One region of the Roseibium sp. MMSF_3247 genome, then DNA from elsewhere that is predicted to be linked to it. Evidence: riboswitches for the same ligand, from Rfam matches in the RefSeq annotation. Region 1 holds a riboswitch; the other holds the start of a gene.
The links. A riboswitch is a leader RNA that binds a small molecule or an ion and turns the genes downstream of it on or off. The one in region 1 is predicted to bind cobalamin.

Region 1 (3,397 bases):
TGCGGATAAAGTCGGCGGTCTGGCGAGTCTGTTGCAGATTGGCAACGAAAAAAGGCCTGTTTTTGAGCAGAAAACCGGCAGGCTTCTTTCTGAATTAAATTAATATGAGCATTGGTCACTCTTGCCTCTGCGGAAGGTTAAGGTGTGTCGTCCTATCCAATTTTTTGTCTTTCTGGAGTGATTATCAAAAATTACGAGAAGGAATTTAAAGTTGTTTCCAAATATGAATTAATAAATGCGTAATTCATTGGGTTCTCAATTACGTTGTGAGACCAAGTTCCAGATAATTTGCCAAGAAAGGTAAGGGAACATGAAATACGCAGATCTTAAGTCATTCGTAAAATTACTACCAATTCATGCTGTTTTGGTTGGGGGTGTTTCACTTTCATCTGTTGCGTTGGCGGATACTGTAATTGTTGGCGTTGAAGATCTAACCTACTACCCGCATTACACCATGGAAGGCGGGGAGTATGGTGGTTTCGGACGGGCGCTGCTGGATGCGTGGGCGTCGGATAACGGACACACGCTGAAATATGAGGCGTATCCAATCAAGCGCTTGATGGAAAACCTGGTCGAAGGAACGGTCGATATCAAATATCCGGACAATGCCTATTGGTCCGCGGATTTGAAGGATGGCAAGCCGGTGGTCTACTCCGACAAGGTGGTCGAATACATCGATGGGGTCTCTGTGACGCCGGGCAATGTCGGTAAAGGAATGGGGTCGGTCAAGAAATTGGGTACCGTGCGCGGCTTTACGCCGTGGTCCTGGATCGATCTGACCTCCTCCGGGGCCGTTGAGTTGTCGGAAGTGAAATCCCTGGATGGTCTGATCAAACAAGCCATAAACAGCCGTATCGATGCTGCTTATGCCAACGTAGCGGTCATTCAGCACCAGCTGGGGGAAATGGGGCAGCCGAACGCGCTAGCGTTCGACCCTGATCTCAAGCATACCCGCGACTACTATTATGCCAGTACGACAACAAAGCCGGAGTTGATTGCGGACTTTAATTCTTGGATGTCCGAAAACGCTGACAAGGTCGCGGAATTGAAAGCTGAGTATAAGGTGAACCTGGACTGATCGACGGCAGTCAATGGCAGGGCGGGGCTGGCGGTTTCCGTCAGTCCTTGATTTTTGTGTTTTCGAACGCTCAAGACCCAATCGCGGACGTGCCTGATGACCGATTGTGCGTCGAGCTGTTTACATTCATATTTTCTGGGAAAGAGTGGCTCCCTGAGTAGGACTCGAACCTACGACCCAGCGATTAACAGTCGCTTGCTCTACCAACTGAGCTATCAGGGATCACCGTGCCGGGGCAGTGCTTGACCGCCCCCGTCGATGGAGATGCGTATAACGCAGCCCTTATCCATTTGCCAAGCCCTGAAATGCGTTTTTTTCATTCCATCGTTATTTTTTCGTCAGGTATGTGGAAAACTATAAATTTTTCAGACGCCTAGTTGTGTCTATCGGTTTTTAACAGGTGCGCTTCACCGGTCGTATTTCCGCATTGCCGCCAAGACGGAACTCAAAACGCTGCGTTTTCCGACCGGCCATGGCAATTTGCGGTCAAACATATGGACTAGAAGACTTGCCGCCTTAAACACTCCGGCTTGTGCGGGCTGGCGGTTCCAGCTAGGAAGGAAACAGACGGTTCTGGTGCTGGAGTGATCCAGCCCGGATGAAACGGGAATTCGGTAAGTCCTCAGAGAGGATTGATCCGGAGCTGCCCCCGCAACTGTGAGCGGCGAGTGCTGGCACATGACCCACTGGAGATCTTTGAGCATCGTTCTCAAGGTGACCGGGAAGGGGTGCTGGTCATAAGGAACCGCGAGCCAGGAGACCGGCCGTCGACAAAGTTTAACCGCAAGGCTGTCGGGCGGACGGCTGGGAGGCACATGTGACGCAGTCTGACCATGGCCGGTCTACCCTCGTTTTCGGCGGGGCCCGGTCCGGAAAAAGCACCTTTGCAGAAAGGCTTGCAGCTCGAAGTAGCCTGGAAAGGGTGTATGTCGCAACAGGTGCCGCTTTCGATGACGAGATGGCGGACCGTATTGCCAGTCACAAGGATCAACGCGGGCCCTCCTGGATTACCATTGAAGAGCAGCTGGATCTCGCAGGTGTGCTGAGCCGCGAAAATGCCGCGCATCGGGTACTCCTCGTTGACTGCCTGACCCTTTGGCTGTCCAACCTGATGTTTTCCGACAAGGACATAGCTGCGGAAACGGCGCGCTTGATTGAAGCCACCAGGGGGCTAGCCGGGCCGTGTGTGTTTGTCTCCAACGAAGTCGGCATGGGGATCGTGCCGGAGAACCGCTTGTCGCGGTCGTTCCGGGACGCGCAAGGCCGCTTGAACCAGGATATCGCCTCAGTGTGCCATCAGGTCGTATTCGTCGCCGCTGGACAGCCGCTTCTTCTCAAACCCTCGCATCAACCGGAGATCGGATTGTGACTTCTTCTAAGCTTAAGCCTGGTCAGAAAATCCCGGCAACCATCGTGACCGGTTTTCTTGGCGCGGGAAAAACGACCCTGATCCGCAACCTTTTGCAGAATGCCGGCGGCAAGCGGATTGCGCTCATCGTCAACGAATTCGGCGATATGGGATTTGACGGATCGCTGGTGAACGGCTGTGCGGACCCGAGCTGTTCGGCAGAAGAAGTTGTGGAGCTGACCAACGGCTGTATTTGCTGCACGGTTGCCGATGACTTTCTGCCGACCATGGAAATGCTGCTCGCGCGCGAGAACCCGCCGGAGCATATCGTCATCGAAACATCCGGTCTCGCCTTGCCGCAGCCGCTGGTCCGGGCCTTTTCGTGGCCATCGGTGAAACCAAAAGTCACTGTGGATGGCGTCGTTACGGTCCTGGATGCAGCCGCGCTTGCCGAAGGGCGGATCGCTCTGGATGAGGAGGCGCTGGAAGCCCAGCGCGCTGCGGATGAAGCGCTGGATCATGAGAGCCCGGTTGAGGAGCTTTTCCATGATCAGCTGCGCTGCGCGGATCTTGTGGTGCTGAACAAGGCCGATTTGGTCGCGGCCGATATTCTTGCGGGCGTTCAAGAAAAGATCGCAGCAGAGGTCCGCCCGGCGGTGCATATCGTTGCATCTGAGAAAGGCACTTTGCCGATCGAGGTTCTGCTTGGCCGCGGCTCAGCGGCTGAGGATGACATGGCCTCCCGCCATGAGCATCACCATCACCACCATGATGATGATGACCACCACCATGACCATGATGATCATCATCACGATCACGACCACCATCATGATCATCATCACCACGATGACTTTGAAAGCCATGTGATTGAGGCGCCGGTCTTTGCGTCGCTGAAGGAAGCTGAGGCGAAGGTGCTTCAGGCCATGGCATTGAAAGGTGTTCTTCGGATCAAAGGGGCCGTTCAGGTGGAT
Region 2 (3,397 bases), on a different contig from region 1:
CGGCGTGACCTCACCACCGACTTTCATTCCGTAGTTCCAGCCGGCAAAGAAGAAGTCGGCATCCGCTCCAATGATCACTTCCTTGGACGGATATTTGGACGACAGCTCCGGAAGTTCCTGGACACCTGCTCGCATTTCTTCATCAAGCGTTTTCCAGCCCGAGATGCCGGTATAGCCCACCATTCGGTCCTCAAGACCGAGGACCAGCATCATCTCTGTCAAATTCACGTCGTTGGATATGGCGCGTTGCGGTGGCGCATCGAAGGTCACCACACGGTCGCAGCTCTGGACGCTGGTTTCTGCGGCCGCAATCCCAGCAGAAAGAGCGACTGCCAAACCGGTCAGCAGTGTTTTCTTCATGAGTTAAATTCCCTGTTTTTGAATATGAAAAGTTAGATGATCATTGTTGCTTGGGGTGAGGCGCTCACGCCGGGCATCAACCTGGAAGGCCTGGGAAACAGCCGTTTCCGTCAAAACATCGGCAGGGGATCCGAACCCGAGTTGATGGCCCGATTGGAGAAGCACAACATCGTCGCATAACCCAGAAGCAAGGTTCAGATCGTGCAGCGAGGTGACGATCGTCAGGGGCAAACTGCGAATGAGATCCAGAACTTCCAGCTGATGACGGATGTCGAGGTGGTTTGTTGGTTCATCCAGGATCAACAGCCGAGGTTGTTGCGCCAAGGCGCGGGTCACCATGACACGCTGACGCTCTCCGCCTGAGAGGGTTCCAAGTTGGCGGCCGGCCAGTCCGTGCAAGTCCAGCCGGTCCAAGGCGTTCTCGATGATGTCCCGGTCATGGGCGCCTGTCGCCCCGGCAAACCCGCGCCGGTGCGGTGTCCGGCCAAGTGCCACGATCTCACCGACAGTGAGTGCAAAGTCACTTGGCTGTTCCTGCAAGACGGCGGCAATCCGCTGTGCAGTCTCGCGCGCGGAGAGGCTCCAGATGTCCTCACCGTCAACCAGAACCTGACCTGTGACCGGTCGATAAAACCGGTAAAGCAGTCTGAGCAGGGTCGTTTTGCCGGCACCGTTCGGTCCAACAATTCCAAGCACACGGCCCGCTTCAAGATGAAAGCTAGTCGATCGCAGCAGGATGTCACCATGGTGCTTTGGCGACCAAGACAGGTCTTTGGCGGTGAGGGTTGCCGCGGTCACGAAGCGCGTGCCTTCTGCTCTTCGAGTGCCGAGCCGGTGGCGGGTATCCGCGCTAGCGTAGACTTCCGCAACTTGCCTGGACGGTCGACAGACGAACACCATCCGTCGCCGAGACAGGCGTATTGTTTTGCAAACGCGACGAGATCGTCGACATCGGCCTCGGGATCAATGTCCCCGAAAAGATAGGAAGCCTTGCTCGTGCCGTGATAGGCGATCGTACACGGCCGATCGCACCCCGCCATGCAGGCGACACCTGAAACGTCGAAGGTTTCGGGCATTGTGTCGTCAGCAGCAAGTAGGGCGTTTCGGAGCCGTTCAATCAGCTCAAAACCCGGACGCGTTTCCGTGCCCTTTCGCCGGCAGGATGTGCAAACAGTTATACGATGGTTCATTTGGCCCTCCGCCACAAAGAAGGGCGCGCCAAACAAAACGACGTGGTGGCGGTGGTGACCGCTTTGCCATCATATGCTCCGAGCCGGGCGCCCCGCCCGCATCAAGTTGAAGATCCGGCGCAGCAACTGCACCGGTGATGGCAGGTCTCCTGACTCGCGGGTCGTAACTCTCCCGAACCTTCCCGGACAATGTGTCCAGTGGTGTCTTTCGGGGTCGCTCACCGCTCACAGTTGCGGGGGCAGTCACGGATTTGGTGCCTACTGGCTACGCCGCACCGTGTTCCCTTTTCATCTCGTCGGCCTTGGGCGTCTGAGAACCATCATCGCTAAAAAAGCCGATGGCTGTCGGCCGGTCAACTTAAAAAGATTGACTTGAGGCTTGTGATCACAAGCAAATTTTCAGTTTGACGCCTCGGCGTTAAAGCCACTGACTATTGACGTCTTCCATCAGAAAATTCGCAGAGCGCAAAACTTACACTCAACGGAGCCGTTGTTCGGTGTTGGCATCGAAGAAAAAGGCGTTGGCTGGATCGAACGTGATTGCAACGGTGCTGTCCGGTCTCGGGACGTCTTCGCCCTTTGTTTCAATGATGACGCGTTCTCCCGTTTGGCAAACAAGATAGGAGTACGCGACACCGCCCAGTTGTTCGGAAAGATCTACCTTCGCGCCCTCGTCCGTCTCGCTGATCACCAGATGCTGCGGGCGGAGGCCGACCAGAACCTTGTCGCCATTTTCGGGAAGTGCAACGGATGGTTCGACCGTCAAACCACCAAATGCCGGAATGGCAACGCTGCCATCTTGCACGGTCCCCTCAATGAAATTCATCGACGGTGAGCCAATAAAACCGGCGACGAACTTGTTGTCCGGATCGGAATAGAGGGTCATCGGGGAGCCGACCTGCTCGATCCGCCCGGCGCGCAGAACCACGATCTTGTCGGCTAGGGTCATAGCCTCGACCTGATCGTGGGTCACATAGATCATGGTGGCGCCGATGTCCTTGTGCAGCCGGGCAATCTCGACCCGCATATCAACGCGCAGCTCCGCATCTAGGTTCGACAGCGGCTCATCGAAAAGGAAGACTTCCGGTCCGCGAACAATGGCGCGTCCAATGGCAACACGCTGGCGCTGGCCGCCCGAAAGGGCCTTTGGTTTGCGCGCCAAATAAGGCTCGAGTTTCAAAATTCGCGCCGCTTCGCCGACCTTCTCCTTGATCTCTGCTTTCGGGTGCCCGTTCATTTTCAGCCCGAAGCCCATGTTTTCCTCGACCGTCATGTGCGGATAAAGGGCGTAGGTCTGGAACACCATTGCGACACCGCGTTCCGCCGGATCGGATTTGGTCACGTCCCTCTGGCCGATGGAAATTTTTCCGCCGGTGGTTTCCTCAAGGCCCGCAATCATGCGCAAGAGTGTGGATTTTCCGCAGCCGGACGGTCCGACAAATACACAGAACTCACCATGTTCAATCTGAAGATCGACACCGTGAATGACCTGAACCTCACCGTATTTTTTAACGGCTCCGTCTAAGGTGACACCAGACATGAAGTTCTTCTCCCCTCCCTGGGAACAATTATCCTGGAAACTGCCAGTCCGAGACAGCTGCGGCAATTTCAGATGCAGCCTTCAAAAGCGCAGGCTTCGCTTCGTTCAATTCATCAAGGCTTTTGCGCCGGGTGGATGTTGTCACCGAAAGCGCGCCAATCGGACGGCCCTTTGGTGACAAGATCGGTGCTGCGATACAGATGATTTCCGGCTCATGCTCTTCCCGGTCGTAAGCAATTCCCTCTTGGCGGATAGTGTCCAAATCAGCACGCAGAGAGGCTTCGTCGGCCAGCGTTGCCGGGGTGTA

Region 2: linked by a shared signal. The riboswitch ahead of RBB44_RS11200 (DUF1636 domain-containing protein) and the one ahead of cobU (bifunctional adenosylcobinamide kinase/adenosylcobinamide-phosphate guanylyltransferase) in region 1 are both predicted to bind cobalamin.

What each region holds. Positions count from the first base shown of each region.
Region 1 is NZ_JASHII010000004.1:422,764-426,160, forward strand. It holds gene RBB44_RS15890 (transporter substrate-binding domain-containing protein) at 311-1,078, shown strand; tRNA gene RBB44_RS15895 (tRNA-Asn) at 1,225-1,300, opposite strand; cobalamin riboswitch at 1,630-1,862, shown strand; gene cobU (bifunctional adenosylcobinamide kinase/adenosylcobinamide-phosphate guanylyltransferase) at 1,896-2,447, shown strand; gene cobW (cobalamin biosynthesis protein CobW) at 2,444-3,397, shown strand, end outside.
Region 2 is NZ_JASHII010000003.1:171,499-174,895, reverse strand. It holds gene RBB44_RS11210 (ABC transporter substrate-binding protein) at 1-360, opposite strand, end outside; gene RBB44_RS11205 (ABC transporter ATP-binding protein) at 364-1,158, opposite strand; gene RBB44_RS11200 (DUF1636 domain-containing protein) at 1,155-1,550, opposite strand; cobalamin riboswitch at 1,672-1,887, opposite strand; gene RBB44_RS11195 (ABC transporter ATP-binding protein) at 2,029-3,090, opposite strand; gene RBB44_RS11190 (IclR family transcriptional regulator) at 3,119-3,397, opposite strand, start outside.